3 regions of the Streptomyces sp. NBC_00989 genome follow, and region 1 is predicted to be linked to each of the others. Evidence: riboswitches for the same ligand, from Rfam matches in the RefSeq annotation. Region 1 holds a riboswitch; each other region holds the start of a gene.
What was found. Region 1 has a riboswitch for S-adenosylmethionine ahead of thrC (threonine synthase). Riboswitches for the same ligand answer to the same signal wherever they lie in the genome.
Positions count from the first base shown of each region.

Region 2: it holds a riboswitch for S-adenosylmethionine, as region 1 does, so the genes downstream of both, OG714_RS36935 (aminotransferase class V-fold PLP-dependent enzyme) here and thrC (threonine synthase) in region 1, are expected to answer to the same signal.
Region 3: it holds a riboswitch for S-adenosylmethionine, as region 1 does, so the genes downstream of both, OG714_RS50195 (putative leader peptide) here and thrC (threonine synthase) in region 1, are expected to answer to the same signal.

Region 1 covers NZ_CP108728.1:6,367,031-6,373,221, reverse strand. Annotated here, with positions in the region: gene groL (chaperonin GroEL) at 1-184, opposite strand, end outside; gene OG714_RS28315 (cold-shock protein) at 563-769, opposite strand; gene OG714_RS28310 (MoaD/ThiS family protein) at 1,201-1,476, opposite strand; gene thrC (threonine synthase) at 1,590-2,915, opposite strand; SAM riboswitch class I at 2,933-3,089, opposite strand; gene OG714_RS28300 (glucosyl-3-phosphoglycerate synthase) at 3,280-4,224, shown strand; gene OG714_RS28295 (trehalose-6-phosphate synthase) at 4,364-5,785, shown strand; gene otsB (trehalose-phosphatase) at 5,964-6,191, opposite strand, start outside.
Region 2 covers NZ_CP108728.1:8,256,959-8,263,149, forward strand. Annotated here, with positions in the region: gene OG714_RS36920 (Rieske 2Fe-2S domain-containing protein) at 1-500, shown strand, start outside; gene OG714_RS36925 (cytochrome bc complex cytochrome b subunit) at 497-2,128, shown strand; gene trpD (anthranilate phosphoribosyltransferase) at 2,262-3,326, shown strand; SAM riboswitch class IV at 3,402-3,518, shown strand; gene OG714_RS36935 (aminotransferase class V-fold PLP-dependent enzyme) at 3,684-5,045, shown strand; gene OG714_RS36940 (Lrp/AsnC family transcriptional regulator) at 5,186-5,467, opposite strand; gene OG714_RS36945 (rhomboid family intramembrane serine protease) at 5,464-6,191, opposite strand, start outside.
Region 3 covers NZ_CP108728.1:11,123,218-11,129,408, reverse strand. Annotated here, with positions in the region: gene OG714_RS50225 (TMEM175 family protein) at 1-496, shown strand, start outside; gene OG714_RS50220 (ScbR family autoregulator-binding transcription factor) at 615-1,253, opposite strand; gene OG714_RS50215 (ScbA/BarX family gamma-butyrolactone biosynthesis protein) at 1,363-2,343, shown strand; gene OG714_RS50210 (DUF6086 family protein) at 2,250-2,831, shown strand; gene OG714_RS50205 (MerR family transcriptional regulator) at 3,108-3,548, opposite strand; gene OG714_RS50200 (MDR family NADP-dependent oxidoreductase) at 3,579-4,598, opposite strand; SAM riboswitch class IV at 4,768-4,881, shown strand; gene OG714_RS50195 (putative leader peptide) at 4,916-5,041, shown strand; gene OG714_RS50190 (ABC transporter substrate-binding protein) at 5,279-6,191, shown strand, end outside.

The DNA.
Region 1 (6,191 bases):
CGAGCTCGATCTCCTTGGCGATGGAAACACCATCGTTGGTGATCGTGGGGGCGCCCCACTTCTTCTCGAGGACGACGTTGCGGCCCTTGGGGCCAAGGGTGACCTTGACGGCGTCGGCGAGCTGGTTCATCCCGCGCTCGAGACCGCGCCGTGCCTCCTCGTCGAACGCGATGATCTTGGCCATGTGAAGTGGTCCTCCCGGACTGGGGTGGATTGCTCCGGACCGCGCTGGCGCCCGCGACGGACGGCCTGCCTGCCCTGTGATTCCTTGCACCACCTGGCCTGCGGGCCTCACCCACCCGGTCCTTCGTTATCACTCTCACCTTCAGAGTGCTAACGCCAATGATTAGCACTCGGCATGGTCGAGTGCAAGCGGCTCCCGGGTTCTGGCACCCACTCCAGCCCCCTCGCCGGCCCCGCTCCGACCTCCGGCTCCGACCTCCGGCTCCGACCTCCGGCTCCGGGCATGCCGAAGGGCCCGTACCCCAGGAGGTGACCCCCCAGGAGTACGAGCCCTTCGATGAGGAACGAAGAACGTCGCTGCTGTTCGTCGGCGCGTGCTTCAGCTGGTCGCGAGCCGGACCATGTCCGCCTGCGGCCCCTTCTGACCCTGCGAGATCTCGAAATCGACCCGCTGACCCTCTTCCAGGGTGCGGTAGCCGTCCATCTGAATCGCGCTGTAGTGGACGAAAACATCCGCACCACCGTCGACCGCGATGAAGCCGTACCCCTTCTCCGCGTTGAACCATTTGACGGTGCCCTGAGCCATGCCTAACTCCCCTATTACTGGCCCTTGCACGGACCCGCACTTCGCGGATCCGGGTCAGACCTCACCCCCCACAGGTTTGGGGGCGTGCGCCGGAACGCGTCGACCGCGGCCGAATGTATCCGCCCAACTGCCGTCTGCAACAGGTCAATCCGACGAGAATTCAGGGCAGGACCGGTCGGGAATTTACGGATAATTAGTCCGACTTCAGGGCAACTCGGGCCCGATAAAGGGAACATAAGGCGCAAAAGACCTGCACACTTTGGCTACTTCTCATCGCACGCGGAGCCGGTACTCATATGCGTCCGGCATGCGGAGTGGAGCGGGTTCCCCAACTGTACCCCGCTCAACCCTACAGAATTGCCCCCTCCGCTTCTCTCACGGAGGGGGCAATTCGATGAACTCTTGGTAATCGGCGTTACCGAGGGTAATTATCAGCCGCCGGCGACGGCCGGAATGATCGAGACGCCGGCCCCGTCCGGAGTGGCCGTCTCCAGCCCCTGCTCGAACCGCACGTCGTCATCGTTCACGTACACGTTGACGAACCGCCGCAGCTTGCCCTGATCGTCGAGCACGCGGGCGGAGATCCCGGTGTGGTTCTTCTCAAGGTCGCTGATGACCTCGGCGAGGGTCGTGCCCTCGGCGGTGACTTCGGCCTGCCCGCCGGTGTAGGTGCGGAGAATGGTAGGGATGCGGACGCTAACGCTCACGATGAGACCTCCGGTCAGGTGATGCCCTCAGGGGCGCGGGGCTGTGTTGAATCTGCGGCTACCGCCGCGTGGGCGCGGCCGGCCCCCACCGGCCCGCAGTCAAAGAACGACTCTCAGGACGCGAGTCCAGCTTCCCTGAACGACTCAAGGTTCGGCCGGATCGTCGCGGTGAGCCCCGTACCGGCCACCGCGTCCAGCGTCTTCAGACCATCACCGGTGTTGAGAACCACCGTGGTCAGCGTCGGATCCAGCAGCCCGTTCTCGATCAGCTTCTTCGCCACACCGACGGTCACCCCACCCGCGGTCTCCGCGAAGATCCCCTCGGTCCGGGCAAGCAACTTGATCGCGTCGACGACCTGCTCGTCGTTGACGTCCTCGACAGCCCCACCGGTCCGCCGGGCGATGTCCAGCACGTAGGGACCGTCCGCCGGGTTCCCGATGGCGAGGGACTTCGCGATCGTGTTCGGCTTCTGCGGCCGTACGACGTCGTGACCGGCCTTGTAGGCGACGGAGACCGGCGAACACCCCTCCGCCTGCGCGCCGAAGATCTTGTACGGCTTGTCCTCGACGAGCCCGAGCTTGATCAGCTCCTGGAGGCCCTTGTCGATCTTCGTGAGCTGCGACCCGGAGGCGATGGGCACGACCAGCTGGTCCGGAAGCCGCCAGCCGAGCTGCTCGCAGATCTCGTACGCGAGGGTCTTGGAGCCCTCGGCGTAGTACGGGCGCAGGTTGACGTTGACGAACCCCCAGCCCTCACCCGCCGGGTCACCGATCAGCTCGGAGCAGAAACGGTTCACGTCGTCGTAGTTGCCCTCGATGCCGACGAGCTCGCCGCCGTAGATCGCGGCCATCACGACCTTGCCCTGCTCCAGGTCGTGCGGGATGAACACGCAGGAGCGGAAGCCGGCCCGGGCTGCGGCGGCACCGACGGCGCCGGCGAGGTTGCCGGTGGAGGAGCAGGAGAGGGTGGTGAAGTCGAAGGCGCGAGCCGCTTCGATGGCCTGGGCGACGACGCGGTCCTTGAAGGAGTGCGTCGGGTTGCCGGAGTCGTCCTTGACGAACAACTTGCCCGCGTCGACGCCCAGTTCGCGGGCGAGGTTGTCGGCCTGGACGAGCTTGGTCCAGCCGGGGTTGATGTTCGGCTTGTCGGCCACGTCGGCGGGGACGGGCAGCAGGGGCGCGTAACGCCAGATGTTCGCCGGGCCCGCTTCGATGCGCTTGCGGAGCTCTTCGGTGTCGTAGGCCGAGAAGTCGTAGGCGATCTCCAGCGGGCCGAAACACTCCTCGCAGGCGAAGACCGGGCCGAGCGGGACGCGGTGTCCGCACTCGCGGCAGGACAGCGCGGTGGCGGGGCCGAGGTCTACGGAGTTGGCGATGTCCGCGGCGGTCGTGTCCGTGTTCGCGGAGTTCGTGGTGCTTGCGACAGTCTGCGCAGCCATGGAGGGGAGGCCCTTTCTCCTCATCTTCCTCACGACGCATCTCGCCGTGAGACGGATTTGGCACCTTCCCGAGCCGGGAGCCTCACCACGTCAGCGTGTAGCTGCGTGCCAAGACCGGCTGGAGGGTTGCCGGGGCTTCATCGGGCCGTATCCCTCTGCCCCTCTGGATGAGCGGTGTTCAGTTGTGTATGCGGTTGTGTCACTTGCGTGAGCGTTGACGACCCCCGACATGCGATGGTCATCAGCGTTGTTCAAGACTGTAACCGAAGGCCAGGACAGTTGAGTGAGCCGTCCGAACCGCGAGATGGATCACACACACTCCGTGATCACTGATCGCCGAGAGAACGCAGAGGAGCCGCGCAACGTGCTGAAGGAAGTCGAGCACTGGCTGAGCACCCGCTCCTGGTCCATGACCGACCGGCCGCTCCACAAGATTCTGGCCGCGAAGCACCGCACGGGCCAGTCGGTCTCCGTCGTGCTCCCCGCGCTCAACGAGGAAGCGACGGTCGGCGACATCGTCGCGATCATCCGCCACGACCTCATGCAGCAGGTCCCGCTCGTCGACGAGATCGTCGTCGTCGACTCCGGGTCCACCGACCGCACCTCCGAGGTGGCCGCCGCGGCGGGCGCCCGGGTCGTGCACCGTGACGACATCCTGCCCCGCATCCCCGCCGTGCCCGGCAAGGGCGAGGTGCTGTGGCGCTCGCTGCTGGTCACCAGCGGCGACATCGTCTGCTTCATCGACGCGGACCTGAAGGAGTTCTCCTCCGACTTCGTCACCGGGATCGTGGGCCCGCTGCTCACCGACCCCGGCGTCGACCTCGTCAAGGCGATGTACGACCGCCCGCTCGGCGGCGCGGCCGGCCAGGGTGGCCGCGTCACCGAGATGATGGCCCGCCCGCTGCTGAACATGCACTGGCCTCAACTGGCCGGATTCGTCCAGCCGTTGGGCGGCGAGTACGCGGCCCGCCGTTCCCTGCTCGAACAACTGCCGTTCCCCGTCGGGTACGGCATCGAGCTCGGCATGCTCGTCGACGCGCTCCACCTGGTGGGCCTGGACGCCCTCGCGCAGGTGGACGTGGGCGTGCGCAAGCACCGGCACCAGGACGGGCAGGCGCTGGGCCGGATGGCCGCGCAGATCTACCGCACGGCACAGCTGAGGCTGGCCCGAGGGCATCTGATCCGGCCGTCGCTCACCCAGTTCGAACGGGGTCCGGACGGCTTCGAGCCGCGCACGTACTCCGTGGACACGGAGGAACGGCCGCCGATGGCGGACATCACCGAGTACCAGTCCCGCAAGGTGGCATGACCGGCGCGGTCGTAGTGCGGCCTTAGACAGTCGTAGTCAGTCACGCAGACGGTCGCGGACGGTCGTATACGGACCCGTACGGTCCGCCGGCGGCCGTCCGCACGTTTGAGCGTTTCCGGGCCGGGCTAGGTTGTGGCGTATGGCTTCCACGGCTTCTACGGCTTCCACGCCCCCTCGCGGTGCTGCTCAGGTGCTCGTCGCGTCCAATCGCGGTCCCGTCTCGTACGAGGTGGGCGGCGACGGTTCGCTGCGCGCCAGGCGGGGTGGCGGCGGGCTGGTGTCCGGGCTGTCGGCGATCGGGCCGGACGCGGGGGCGCTGTGGGTGTGCTCGGCGCTGTCCGACGGCGACCGCGAGGCCGTACGGCGCGGGGTCGGCGAGGACGGCGTGCGGATGCTGGACATCCCGGCCGACGTGCACGCCGACGCGTACAACGGCATCGCCAACTCCGTGCTGTGGTTCGTCCACCACATGCTGTACCAGACCCCGCTGGAGCCGGTCTTCGACGCGGAGTTCCGGCGCCAGTGGGCGTCCTACGAGACGTACAACCGGGCGTTCGCGGAAGCGCTGGCGGCGGAGGCGGCGGCGGGCGCGATCGCGATCGTGCAGGACTACCACCTGTGCCTGGTGCCGGGGATGCTGCGCGAGCTGCGCCCCGATCTCCGTATCGGCCACTTCTCGCACACGCCGTGGGCACCGGCGGACTACTTCCGGATGCTGCCGGACGACATCCGTGAGCAACTGCTGACGGGCATGCTCGGCGCGGACCGGCTCGGCTTCCTCACCCACCGCTGGGCGGACGCGTTCGCGGCCTGTTGTACGGAGTTCGCCGGCGGCCCGGGTGACACGCGGATCGGTGTCCACGGCCTGGGCGCCGACGCCGACTTCCTGCGCGCCCGCTCGCACGAGCCGGACGTGGAGGAGCGCATCGTCGCGCTGCGCGAGGAGATCGGCGCGGGCCGCAGGACCATCGTCCGCGTCGACCGCACCGAACTGTCCAAGAACATCGTGCGCGGCCTCCTGGCGTACCGCCAACTCCTCGACGACCACCCGGAGTTGCTGGAGCGGGTCGTCCACGTGGCGTTCGCCTACCCCTCCCGGCAGGACCTCGCCGTCTACCGCGACTACACGGCCGAGGTGCAGCGGGTCGCCGACGAGATCAACTCCCGCTACGGCACGCCCGGTTGGACCCCGGTCGTCCTCCACGTCAAGGACGACTTCGCCCGCTCCCTGGCCGCGTACCGCCTCGCCGACGTCGCCCTGGTGAACCCCATCCGCGACGGCATGAACCTCGTCGCCAAGGAGGTCCCGGTCGTCTCCGACGAGGGCTGCGTCCTGGTCCTCTCCCGAGAGGCGGGCGCCTACGAGGAGTTGGGCGAGGACGCGATCCCGGTCAACCCGTACGACGTGATCGGCACGGCCGCCGCGCTCCACGAGGCCCTGACGATGCCGCCCGAGGAACGGGCCGAGCGCACGAAGAGGCTGACCGCCGCGGCCACGGCCCTGCCTCCGGCCCAGTGGTTCCTGGAACAGCTGAACGCGCTGCGGGATCAGGTGAGTTGAGCGACGGGCGCGGACTACGGGCTTAACACTCCGGACCACCTCACCAACCCGGCTGGGCATTCAGCCCAGTTGAGCGGCGAGCGCCGACCGCATCGCCGTGGCGGCTCCAGCGCCCGCGGCCGGGGCGGGCCGGGCAGTTACGACACCCCGGTCCGGCGCCCGCCAACCCCGTTGCCCATCAGCCGAGTTGAGCCGCGAGCGCCGACAGCAGGTCCACGACCCCTGCCGGGCCGTCCACCACCAGGTCGGCCCGCTCCCGTAGTTCGGCTACCTCGTTGCTGCCGCTGCACACCAGCAACCCCGGGACGCCGTCCGAGCGGAGTTTTTCGACGGCGGCGAAAGCGGGGAGGTCGCCCAGGTCGTCGCCGGCGTAGAGGACGGACTCGGCGGCGGTTTCGCGGAGGTA
Region 2 (6,191 bases), 1.9 Mb from region 1:
GCCCGCTGCCGGGGACGAAGCTCCGCCACACCATCTGGTCCAAGGGCAAGCTGCTCGTCAACATGAACACGAACCTGCCGCTGCGTCCCTCGGACGTGGCCGTCGGCTCGCTCACCTTCGCCAAGCCCGAGGGCCTGGAGGAGACCGACGAGGAGTTCCAGACCGAGATCGCCAAGGCGGCGCTGATGATCGTCCGGCTCCAGCCGGAGAACATCAAGGACAAGCGCGAACTGGAGTGGGCGCACGAGGGCATCGTGGCCTTCTCGAAGATCTGCACCCACGTGGGGTGCCCGATCTCCCTGTACGAGCAGCAGACGCACCACGTGCTCTGCCCGTGCCACCAGTCCACCTTCGACCTCTCCGACGGTGCCCGAGTGATCTTCGGCCCGGCCGGTCACGCCCTGCCGCAGCTGCGCATCGGCGTGAGCGACGAGGGTTACCTCGAGGCGCTCGGCGACTTCGATGAGCCCGTCGGTCCTGCATTCTGGGAGCGCGGATGAGTACTACCGAGACCAACGAGCGGCGCGACAAAGCACCGGCCGGCGAGAAGATCGCCGACTGGGCGGACGGACGCCTCGGGATCTACTCCCTGGCCAAGTCCAACATGCGCAAGATCTTCCCCGACCACTGGTCGTTCATGTTGGGCGAGGTCTGCCTCTACAGCTTCATCATCATCATCCTCACGGGTGTGTATCTGACGCTGTTCTTCCACCCGTCGATGAACGAGGTGACGTACCACGGCAGCTATGTCCCGCTCCAGGGGCAGCTGATGTCGGAGGCGTTCAACTCGACGATGCACATCTCCTTCGATGTGCGCGGTGGTCTGCTGATCCGTCAGATCCACCACTGGGCGGCGCTGATCTTCCTCGCCGCCATGTTCGTGCACATGATGCGCGTGTTCTTCACGGGCGCGTTCCGCAAGCCGCGTGAGGTCAACTGGCTGTTCGGCTTCCTGCTGTTCGTCCTGGGCATGTTCACCGGCTTCACCGGTTACTCGCTCCCGGACGACCTGCTCTCCGGCACCGGTGTCCGCTTCATGGAGGGCGCGGTCCTGTCCGTGCCGATCGTCGGCACGTACCTGTCGTTCTTCCTCTTCGGCGGCGAGTTCCCGGGCGGCGACTTCGTCGCGCGGTTCTACTCGATCCACATCCTGCTGCTGCCGGGCATCATGCTCGGCCTGGTGGTCGGCCACCTGATCCTGGTCTTCTACCACAAGCACACGCAGTTCGCGGGCCCCGGAAAGACGAACAACAACGTCGTCGGCATGCCGCTGCTGCCGGTCTACATGGCCAAGGCCGGAGGCTTCTTCTTCCTGGTCTTCGGTGTCATCGCGGCCGTCGCGGCGATCGCCTCGATCAACCCGATCTGGGCCATGGGTCCGTACCGTCCGGACATGGTGTCCACGGGCGCCCAGCCCGACTGGTACATGGGCTTCTCCGAGGGCCTGATCCGCTTCATGCCGGGCTGGGAGATCAACTTCTGGGGCCACACGCTCGTCCTGGGCGTGTTCATCCCGCTGATCATCTTCCCGCTGGTGCTGGTCGCGATCGCGGTCTACCCGTTCATCGAGTCCTGGGTCACCGGCGACAAGCGCGAGCACCACATCCTGGACCGCCCGCGCAACGTCCCGACCCGTACGGCCTTCGGTGCCGCGTGGATCTCGTGGTACTTCGTCCTGCTCGTCGGTGGCGGCAACGACATCTGGGCCACGCACTTCCACCTGTCGATCAACTCGATCACCTGGGCGGTGCGCGTCGGCTTCTTCGTGGTGCCGGTGCTCGTCTTCATCGCCACCAAGCGGGTCTGCCTCGGCCTTCAGCGCCGCGACAAGGACAAGGTGCTGCACGGCCGTGAGTCGGGCATCATCAAGCGCCTGCCGCACGGTGAGTTCGTCGAGATCCACGAGCCGCTCAGCCAGGACGCGCTGCACACGCTCACCGCGCACGAGCAGTACGTGCCGGCCGCGATCGGCGCGACCGTCGACGAGAACGGTGTCGAGCGCAAGGTGAAGGGTTCCGAGAAGCTGCGCGCCAAGCTGAGCGAGGCGTACTACGGCGAGGAGTCCCAGATCCCCAAGCCCACCGTCGACGAGTACAAGGAGATCACGAGCGGCCACGGCCACCACTGATTGCTGAGGCGTCGCCACGCCACAGTCGAAGGGCCCCGTCCGAACACCGGACGGGGCCCTTCGCCGTGCCTCCGGCTGGATAGGGTGGGCATGTCTTTCGAACCATGTCTCTACGACACTCAGGAGCGGCCGTATGAGCGCTGTGACCCCCGCTGGAGGCGACACCGCGGCGGCCCGTTCCTGGCCCGACGTACTGAGCGCGCTGCTGGCCGGACAGGACCTGAGCACCGCCGACACGGCGTGGGCGATGGACCGGATCATGAGCGGCGAGGCGGCGGACGCCCAGATCGCGGGCTTCCTGGTGGCGCTGCGGGCCAAGGGCGAGACGGTCGAGGAGATCAACGGCCTCGTCGAGACGATGTACGCCCACGCGAAGCCGCTGCACATCCCGGGACCGGCCGTCGACATCGTCGGCACGGGTGGTGACCGGGCCAAGACGGTCAACATCTCGACGATGTCCGCCATCGTGATCGCCGGCGCCGGTGCGAAGGTCGTCAAGCACGGCAACCGCGCCTCGTCCTCGGCGAGCGGTTCCTCCGACGTGCTGGAGCGGCTCGGCATCAACCTGGAGCTGTCGCCCGAGCGGGTCGCGCAGGTGGTGGAGGAGGCCGGGATCACGTTCTGTTTCGCGGCCAAGTTCCACCCCACGATGCGGTTCGCGGGCGCGGTCCGACGGGACCTGGGCGTGCCGACCGCGTTCAACCTCCTCGGCCCGCTCACCAACCCGGCCAAGGTCACCTCCTCGGCGGTCGGCTGCTTCGACACCCGCATGGCCGGGCTCATCGCCGGTGTGCTGGCCGAACGCGGCTCCTCCGCGCTGGTGTTCCGCGGCGACGACGGTCTCGACGAGCTGACGACCACGGCCACCTCCCGGGTGTGGATCGTCCGCGAGGGCAAGGTCACCGAGGAGACCTTCGACCCGCGGGACGTCGGCCTCGAACTGGTCCCCGTGGAAGCCCTGCGCGGCGCCGACCCCGAGTACAACGCGGACGTCGCCCGCCGCCTCCTGGACGGCGAGACAGGCCCCGTACGGGACGCCGTACTCCTGAACTCGGCGGCGGCCCTGGTGGCGCTGGAGGCCGGGGACGGGCCGCTGGCGGACCGGATCCGGGCCGGGATGGCGAAGGCCGCGGAGTCGATCGACTCGGGGGCCGCCAAGAGCACCCTGGAACGCTGGGCTGCCGCCAGCAACGCATAGCGGGTGTCGGTCGTCGTCCCGCGATCCGGACACGGGTTGCGGGGCGACGATCACATCGCGTAAGTTTTCCGACCAGGTCATGAGTGACAGTCATGAGGCCCCGGCCGACTGTCCGGCAACCCTCCGTCCGTGGCGGGGTGCCCCGGGTGAAGACCAGGCCGTAGGCAGCGAGGTCTGCGGCAAGCGCGGGCCCCTCGAAAGACACCAGGGGTCCTGGTCATCGAGGGAGCTCTCTGTGAGCAAGCGAATGCGATAGGGCGCGAAGCCCCCACTCCGCACATCCCCCTTCACCTTTTCCTGCGCCGAAGCTCCGTCCGCTCGCGCAGTGAATTCGCCTGCCTTTTACGGGAGTTCGCCATGTCTGTCTCCACCGTTGCCGCCCCCCAGACCATTTGTGCCCCGCTGCCCGTTCTCGGCCGGGATGTCACCGTCCCGCTCGTCACGGGCGGCGAAGTCACCTACGCGGCGCTCGACTACGCGGCCAGCGCCCCCGCCCTCCAGCGCGTCTGGGACGACGTGGCGGCCTACGCCCCGTACTACGGCAGCGTCCACCGCGGCGCCGGTTACCTCTCGCAGCTCTCCACCGACCTGTTCGAGAACGCCCGCAGGACGGTCGAGGAGTTCCTGGACTGCCGCCCCGACGACCAGCTGATCTTCACCCGCTCCACCACGGACTCCCTGAACCTCCTCGCCGCCGCCCTCCCCGCCGACTGCCAGGTCTTCGTCTTCGAGACCGAGCACCACGCGTCCCTGCTCCCCTGGAAGGACGCCCGGGTCACCTACCTCAACGCCCCGCGCACCCCGGGCCAGGCGGTCGCGACCCTGGAGCAGGCCCTCGCCGCCCGCGACCCTCAGGGCCCGGCCCTCGTCTGCGTCACCGGCGCCTCGAACGTCACCGGCGAGCTGTGGCCCGTACGGGAGTTGGCGGCCGCGGCTCACGCCCACGGCGCGCGTATCGTCCTGGACGCCGCCCAACTCGCCCCGCACCACCCGGTGTCCGTCCAGGACCTCGACGTCGACTGGATCGCCTTCTCCGGCCACAAGCTCTACGCCCCCTTCGGCTCCGGCGTCCTGGCCGGACGCGCCGACTGGCTCCAGGCGGCCGACCCCTACCTCGCGGGCGGCGGCGCCAGCCGCAAGGTCAGCCGGCGCGAGGACGGGGGAGTGGACGTCGAGTGGCACGACAGCGCCGCCCGCCACGAGGCCGGCTCCCCGAACGTCATCGGCGCCTACTCCATCGCGTCGGCCTGCAAGGCGCTCACCGAGGCGGGCTTCGACACGCTGGTCGCCCGTGAGCGGCACCTGATCGAGAAGGTACGCGCGGGCCTGGCCGAGGTCCCGCAGGTCAAGGTGCTGTCGTTGTTCGGCGACGACGCCCCGAGGGTCGGCGTCATCTCCTTCGTGGTCGACGGCTGGAACAGCTCCCACTTCGCCGCCGCGCTCTCCGCCGAGTACGGCATCGGCGTCCGCGACGGCCTCTTCTGTGCCCACCCCTTGCTCCGCACCCTCCTGGGCACGGACCCCCAGACCCAGGGCGAATGCGGTGCGCCGGAGGCCGCGCCGGGCGAGAAGTCCCTGAACGCGATCAGGGTGAGCTTCGGGGCGGGGACGCCGGACGAGCACGTCGAGCGCTTCGTAGGCGCAGTCCGCGAACTGGTGACCAAGGGCGCCAAGTGGACTTACCGCACGGAGAACGGCCGCTGCGTCCCGGCGGTTTGATGGACCGGTTGATGTAAACGGGGTGCGCTGCGACGCGCCTCAAGGGCAACCCCCTAGGGGCGCGGGGAACTGCGCGACCAGCCACAACGGACCGGCAGTCGCAAACGCTCCGCGCCCCCCACCCCACTAGGCGCCCAGCCTCAAGAGTCCAGCCCGATGGCGAACGCAGCCTCAAGGTCATGCTGCGAGTAGGTCCGGAAGGCGACGTGCGTATCCGTCCCCTCAACCCCGGGGATCTTGCTGATCCGCCCAGGGATCACCTCGGCCAGATCCTCGTGCTGCCGCACCCGCACCATCGCGATCAAGTCATACGTACCGGTGACGGAGAAGACCTCGCTCACAGATTCGAGCGCGGCGATCGACTCGGCGATCTCGGGAATCCGGTCCACGCTGGTCTTGATGAGGACGATCGCGGTGATCACGGCTGGTTCTCTCCCTCGGGGACCGTTACTGGGGCGGGCCCAACTCTAGTCGCCCGCCCGTCTCCCACCACCGCCCTTCCAAGGCCGCCCTTCGGGCCCTTCTTTTTCCTGAATCTCACCCACGCGTAACCGAAGCCCAGCGTGAAGCCCACGAGGTGGGCGAGGTACGCGACGCCCGGCCCCTGCTCGGCCTGGCCCGCCGCCAGCCACTGGAGGGCCGCCCAGAACGGCAGGACGACCCACGCGGGGAAGCGCAGCGGCAGGAAGAAGAGGAAGGGGAGGAGGCTCGTCACGCGGGCCCGGGGGAACAAGTACAGGAACGCCCCGAGGACCGCCGAGATCGCCCCGGACGCGCCGACCAGCGACTGCTCGGAGCCGGCGTTGGCCACCGCGTAGCCCAGCAGCGCCAGGTAGCCGCAGACCAGGTAGAACAGGGTGAACTCGACTCGGCCAAGACGCTCCTCGGTCATCGCTCCGAAGACGTAGAGGAAGAGCATGTTGCCGAGGAGATGGATCCAGCTGCCGTGGATGAAGAGGGCCGTGACCGGGGTCAGGGCCTCGCGGGCGGGGCTGCCGAACAGGTCGGCCGGGACCACGCCCCAGCGGCGGAAGTACGCCCGCTGCGCGGCGAGCAGCGCGTCCCCGGTGCCGTAGGACGGGACGAAACCCGAGGCCGGGCCGAGGACGAAGATCAAGCAGCACAGGCCGATGAGGGAGTACGTCA
Region 3 (6,191 bases), 4.8 Mb from region 1:
TGCGAGCTATCTGGCGTTCATGATCAGTTTCGTGGTGATCGTCGCGCACCGGCGCTCACACCACCGGGTGTTCCGCTACGTCACGGCGACCAACAGCCGGTTGACGGCCTTCACCATGCACTGCCAGCTCATGCTGGTGGTCACCCCGTTCGTGACCGACGTGACCGGCGACCACGGGGCGTTCCAGGCGCGATTCATCTTCTACGCCGTCGTGCAGTTCCTGGCCTGTCTCCTGTTCATCCTGATGGTCCGTGAGGTCCGCCGCGACCGCCTCCAGCGCGTCGGCACCCCGCCCGAGCTCTTCGCCCGGGTCATCCGCCGTATCGGCCTGGTGGCCCTGGGATTCCCGGTCTCGATCCTGGTCGCGCACGTCACCAACTGGGCTTACATCTGCTGGATCGTGGTCCCGGTCTTCGACTCGGTCGTCGACGCGCGCAGGAACCGTTCCGGGCAGCAGGGCCTGGAGGATTGGACCGAGGGTCCGTCGACGCCCTGAACTCGCTTCGGCGGTAAGGGTGTTGAGCGGGTGGCCGTGTGATTCCGGGAACAGCACCGCTCTCCAGCGCTTCGTACGGTCAGGCGCGTTCGTTCACTTCACCACTCGGCGCAGGCCGTCATCGGGTGACCGCCAACAAATTCTTGGCCCCCTCCAGACACTTCACCGGATCCACCGGCGCCGCCTGCAATCCCGGCAGCAGCATCATCCACAGGTCGCTCACCGCCTCCTCGATGTTGCGGCGGTCGTCCAGCGCGTCGGAGACGGTGTGCACTCCGAAGAAGCTGGAGACGAGGACCCGTGCGGCGCGCTCGGCGTCGATGCCGGGGGCGAGTTCGCCCGCTTTCGCGGCGGCGGTCAGCATGCGATCGGTCGCGTCGATCCACCCCACGAAGGGCCTGGGCAGGGAAACGGGGATGGTCCTGCGCTCACTCCAGAGCCTGTTGCCGGCCCGGACGATGACGTTGTCTCGGAATTCCCGGGCGACGGCGAGGCTCAGGCCCACCAACCGGTCGAGAACCGGGCCCTCCTGGGATTCCCAACGCTCCACGTATCGCGGCCATTCGGCGAAATGGGCTTCCAGGACACCTCGGGCGAGCCCTTCCTTGCTGCCGAAATGGAAATAGATCGCCCCGCTGGTGTACCCGCTCGTACGCGCCACGTCGCTGATGCTCGTACCGACGTACCCGTGCTGTTCGAACAGCACCGCGGCCGTCGCCAGAACAGCCCGCCGGGTGGCTTCCGCACGTTCCTGCATATTCTCGGTCGTCCCTGTCCTGCGTGCCGGATCGTCTTTTCCGGTGAATCTAGCCGACCGGCCGCCGTTTCCCACACGTATGACAGAGAACCATAGCTTCTATTATTTTATGACTGACTCACACTCTTTTGCCCTGCCCGAAACCGACCCGGAACAGCTGACGTTGAGCTGGGACACCTGCGTGTCCCGGACTCTCGTGCACCGGAAAGCGGTCGCCGAAGTCCTGCTCACCGACGCCCGAGTGCTGCCCGACGGCCGTTACCTCCTCGCCGCGCAGTGGCCGCGCTCGTATGCCACGTCGGTCGCCTCCAGTACGGGTACGGCCACCGGTTCGCGTTCTGGTTCTCGTTCTGGTTCCGGCGAGCGGCACGATCCGATGCTCGCCGCCGAGACCATCCGTCAGGTCGGTCTGTACATCTGCCAGCGTTTCCTCGGCGCCCCGAGCACGAGCAGGCCCGTCATCAGAAGCGTCGGCTTCCAGCTCGACAACAGCACGGAGCCGGTGGTCGGCTACGGCGCCACGGATGTGTTGTGCCGGGCCGAGGTGCACGACGTACGCCACGTCGACGACGTGCCCTGGCCGGTCGCGCTGAACGTACGGATCCAATTCTCCGCCGCCGGACGGGAGTTCGGCTCGGCCTTCGGACGCGTCCGCGTGCTGTCCGAGGAGGAGTACGAGACGTTTCGCGGCCCGAACGCCGCCGCCGGCCCCGTCCCGGACGACGTGCACTGGCGCCCGTCGCCCACCGAGGTGTCGGTTCCCTCCCCCGGCGACGTAATGCTGGTCCGCGACCCCGCCGGGGCCTTGCTGGTGGCGCCCGCCGACCTGCGCCACCCACGGTTCTTCGACCACCCCAGCGACCACGTCCCCGGCATGGTCCTCCTGGAAGCCGCCCGCCAGGCGGCCTGCCTGGCGGGAGCCTCCCCCGGCCGACTGAACGGCTGCCGCATGCAGGCCCTGCGCTTCACCGAGTGGAACTCCCCCGTCCACGTCGAATGCGGACCGGCCGAGGACGGCTGGACCTTCCAGGTCACCCAGGGCGGCGCTACGACCGCCTCCGGCACGCTGTCGTTCGCGACGGAGGGGTAACTCCACTTCAAGGGGCGCGGCTTGACGTACACCTCGTGCAACAGCCCCGCTTTTCAACCCCCGTTGTCGACCTGCGATGGACGCCTGTCCGATCAAAGGACGGGCGCCCAACGCAAAACCCACCAGGCACAGGGCAGCTCGAGGTCGATCCGGCCGCCTACGCGGAGTTCGTACGTGAGCTGGTCGCCTGCCAATGCCGGACAGGCCACTCCGTGATCCTCACGCTGTCCGAGGGGTTCGTGGCGACGGCGGTCGCACTCGCGCGGCGCGCCGGAATCGAGGTGCCGATCCCGGAACCGGAAGCCGGCCACATCGGTAGTCGCGCCCAGAACGACATCCAGGTTCCCGGCAACCCCAGAACCGCGTCGACCGCCGTCGCCACCACGCCGGACACCCGGGCGCGGGAGATCGATCGCTGGATGGCCCGTCATCCGTTGCCGTCCGCAGCAGCCCTGAACCCGCGATCCTCAACCAACCGCATGAGGTAACGGCATTCCTGCGGCTCGCGATCATCAGCCAAGCGATCGTGGACGACCGCTTGCACCCGCCTCCGCTGATCATCATCCCGAAATCCGTCTCCGAGGTCCGCCAGAGTCACCGTCCGGCCGTAGCAACCGCACCCGCCACATCCACCACTCCCGACGGTGCCAACCACCGCCCCTACAAGCCCCTTTCACCGAGCCAGAGGGGCGCCCCGGCTCGCTGGGCGCAGACCCGGCGGAGTGCGCGCCGTGCGAGGCTGCGCACCTACGGCGACGCCCGTGTCAGGACCCGGTCCGCGCATCGCTCATGGGGGCGTCGAGGCCGATGAGTTGGCCGACCAGGACACCGAACCGCAGGTCGAGCCCGTCGGCGAGGCGGTCGCGCAGCTCCGTCAACCGGTGGATGCGGGCGTCGAGTTCGGCCAGTCGCCGGATGGCCACCAGCGGGACGACGCACTTGTCCGAGTAGGGACCAGGGCGGACCTGCGGCACGGTCGGGCTGGCGGGCAGCGCGTCGATGATGTCGATGAGGCGACGCACATCGCCGATGGTGAGGCCGGAGTCCAACAGCCCGCGGACGGCGTGGAGTCGGCGTACGTCCTCCTCGCTGTACTCCCGCTGTCCCGACGCCGTACGCCGTGCCGTGACCAGGCCGCGCTGCTCGTAGTAGCGCAGGGTGCGGGTGGTGACACCCACGGCTGCCGCCGCGTCGCCGATGCGCATTCCGTCCTCCGGAAGTCGGGTGGCCGGCGACTACAACTCCACGACCACCGTGCCGATGTGGTGTCCTTCGAGCAGTTCCATGAGGGCGCGGGGTGCCTGGTCGATTCCGGACAGGCGGGTGTGCGGGACGGTGACCGAGCCCTCGCGCAGCCAACGGCCGAACGTCTCCGGGTATTCCGCCAGCGCGTCCCGGTGGCGCGCGCCGCTGACGCCGCGGACCTCGATGCCCCGCACGATGAGCGAGTAGGTGTCGATCTCGACGGGCGCCGTGTCCTCGCCCGACACCTGTGCGGAGAGCGCTCCGATCAGTCCCACCCGGGCACCGGGACGGGCCAGCGCCAGCGCGGCTCGCAGCTGCTCCCCGCCGACGGTGTCCACGACCGCGTCGATGCCCTCGGGGGCCGCTTTGCGCAACTGGTCCTCGATCGGTCCGGCGCCACGCAGCACGACCGCGTCGTACCCCAGCGTCTCGACCAGGTAGTCGGCCTTGCGCTGTGAGCTGGTGCTGCCGATGACCCGGCCAGCCCCGCGCAGGCGGGCGAACTGTCCGGCCAGGGTGCCGAGTCCGCCCGCCGCGCCGGAGACGAACACCGTGTCTCCGTCGCGTACTTCGGCTCCCCGGACGACGCCGATCCAGGCCGACGGACCCTGCGAGAGGTACGCCACCGGGTCCGGCAGGACCGTGAGGTCGACGGGCTGCACCGCGTCGGCCTCCACCACGGCGTACTCGCGGAACCCCGCCCAGTGCGACACCAGGTCACCGGGGCGCAGCGTCCCGCCCTCGGGAGCCGTCACCACCTCGCCGACGGCCGGAGCCGACAACGGCCGGCCGACCTCGAACGACGGCATCGGCATCCCCGCGTCGCCCCTCATCAGGGTGCGCAGTGAGGCGGCGACGCTCATCAGGCGGTTGCGTACCAGCGCCTGTCCGGGTCCCGGTCGCGGAACGGGAACCTCCACCACGGCGAAGTGGTCCGGGTCGAGGGCGCGTTCGGGACGGGCGGCGAGACGGACCTCGCGATGTGTGGCGGGGAGGTTCGACCGAGACATCTACGGGCTCCTGACGGGTTGTTGGCGCCGCACACCTCGTGCGGCGCCCCCGACGTTAAAAGTTGACGCGTACGTCAAGGGCAAGCCGGAGCGACGGTCCGGTCGCTGCCGCTCGCCCGCCCGCACCTGCCATTGACGTACGACGATGTCGCTCCGTACGATCACGATCGGCATCGAGTGTCAGCGTCAAGCCCTGGCTTGCTGACCGGCAACCCTCCGACGCGGTGGGGTGCTCCAGGTGAAAGCCCGGCAGGATCACCGAGGATCTCTGCAAGCGCGAGGCCCTGTGGCCGGGGTCGGAGATGTGGAGGACGGTCGTGCGACACAGCAGTGACCCGAGTGTCTCCCCCGCCTCCCTGACGGCCGCGACCGTGTTCTCCCGGTTCTCGCGCCGCCGCCACATCGACCTGCAGCGCTTCACCAGCTGTCTGTGTCGCGCCTGACCGCCTTGACCACGTCCGTCTGACGTCTGTCGCGGCCTGTAGGCGTTCTCCCGCAGCCTCTCGCGGTCCTGTCCGTGTTCGCGGACATGGTCCGCAACCGCCGCGTCCCCTCCCGCCCGACCCCCGAACTGCACTGCCCGTCCTCGGCGTTGCGCCGACCGGAGCGGCGCGCCCGCGCGCGCAGCCGTGATCCGCGGGGCACCCCCATGCGTAGTGACACGAGTAGGAGCACCCTTCGTGAGAGCACATCCGGACATCCGCCCCACCCGATGGGCGGCGCTTGCCGCCCTCCTGACCACCAGCGTCCTGCTCACCGCCTGCGGGTCCGGCAGCAGCGGCGGCTCGGGCAGCGGCAGTGGCCCGGCGAAGTCCGGTGGCACCCTGACCTTCGCGGTGGGTTCCGACGCCGGCTGCGTGGATCCGCAGCAGGTGGCCAGCAACGACACCATCTACTCGGTACGTCAGGTCGTGGACTCCCTCACCGACCAGGACCCCGGGACCGGCAAGATCGTGCCCTGGCTGGCGAAGAGCTGGGACATCAGCTCCGACGCGACCACGTTCACCTTCCACCTCAGGTCGGGTGTGACCTTCAGCGACGGGTCCGAGCTGACCGCTCAGGTGGTCAAGGACAACTTCGACGCGGTGCCGAAGCTCGGCGCGCTGGGGACCCTCGCCGAGGGTTATCTGAGCGGCGTCAAGAGCACCACCGTGGTCGGCCCGCTCACCGTCAAGGTGACCTTCCAGCAGCCCAACGCCCAGTTCCTGCAAGCGACTTCGACGCACTCGCTGGGCATCGAGTCCTCGGCGAGCGTGAAGAGGTCCCCGCAGCAGAAGTGCAGCCAGGGAGTGGTCGGCTCCGGGCCCTTCGTGCTCAAGCAGTACGTGCAGAACCAGTCGATCACGCTGGCGAAACGCACCGGGTACGCCTGGGGTTCCTCGCTGTGGCACAAGAGCGGCGAGGCCTACCTGGACAAGGTGGTCTTCAAGGTCGTGCCCGAGGCGGGGGTACGGGCCGGCAGCCTCCAGTCGGGGCAGGTGGACGCGATCAGCAGCGTCGGCAGGGCCAACGAAGCGGCGCTGAAGGGCGGCCAGGTCACCCTCCAGCGACGGGCCAACCCCGGCGTGGTGTTCGGCCTGGCCTTCAACAACT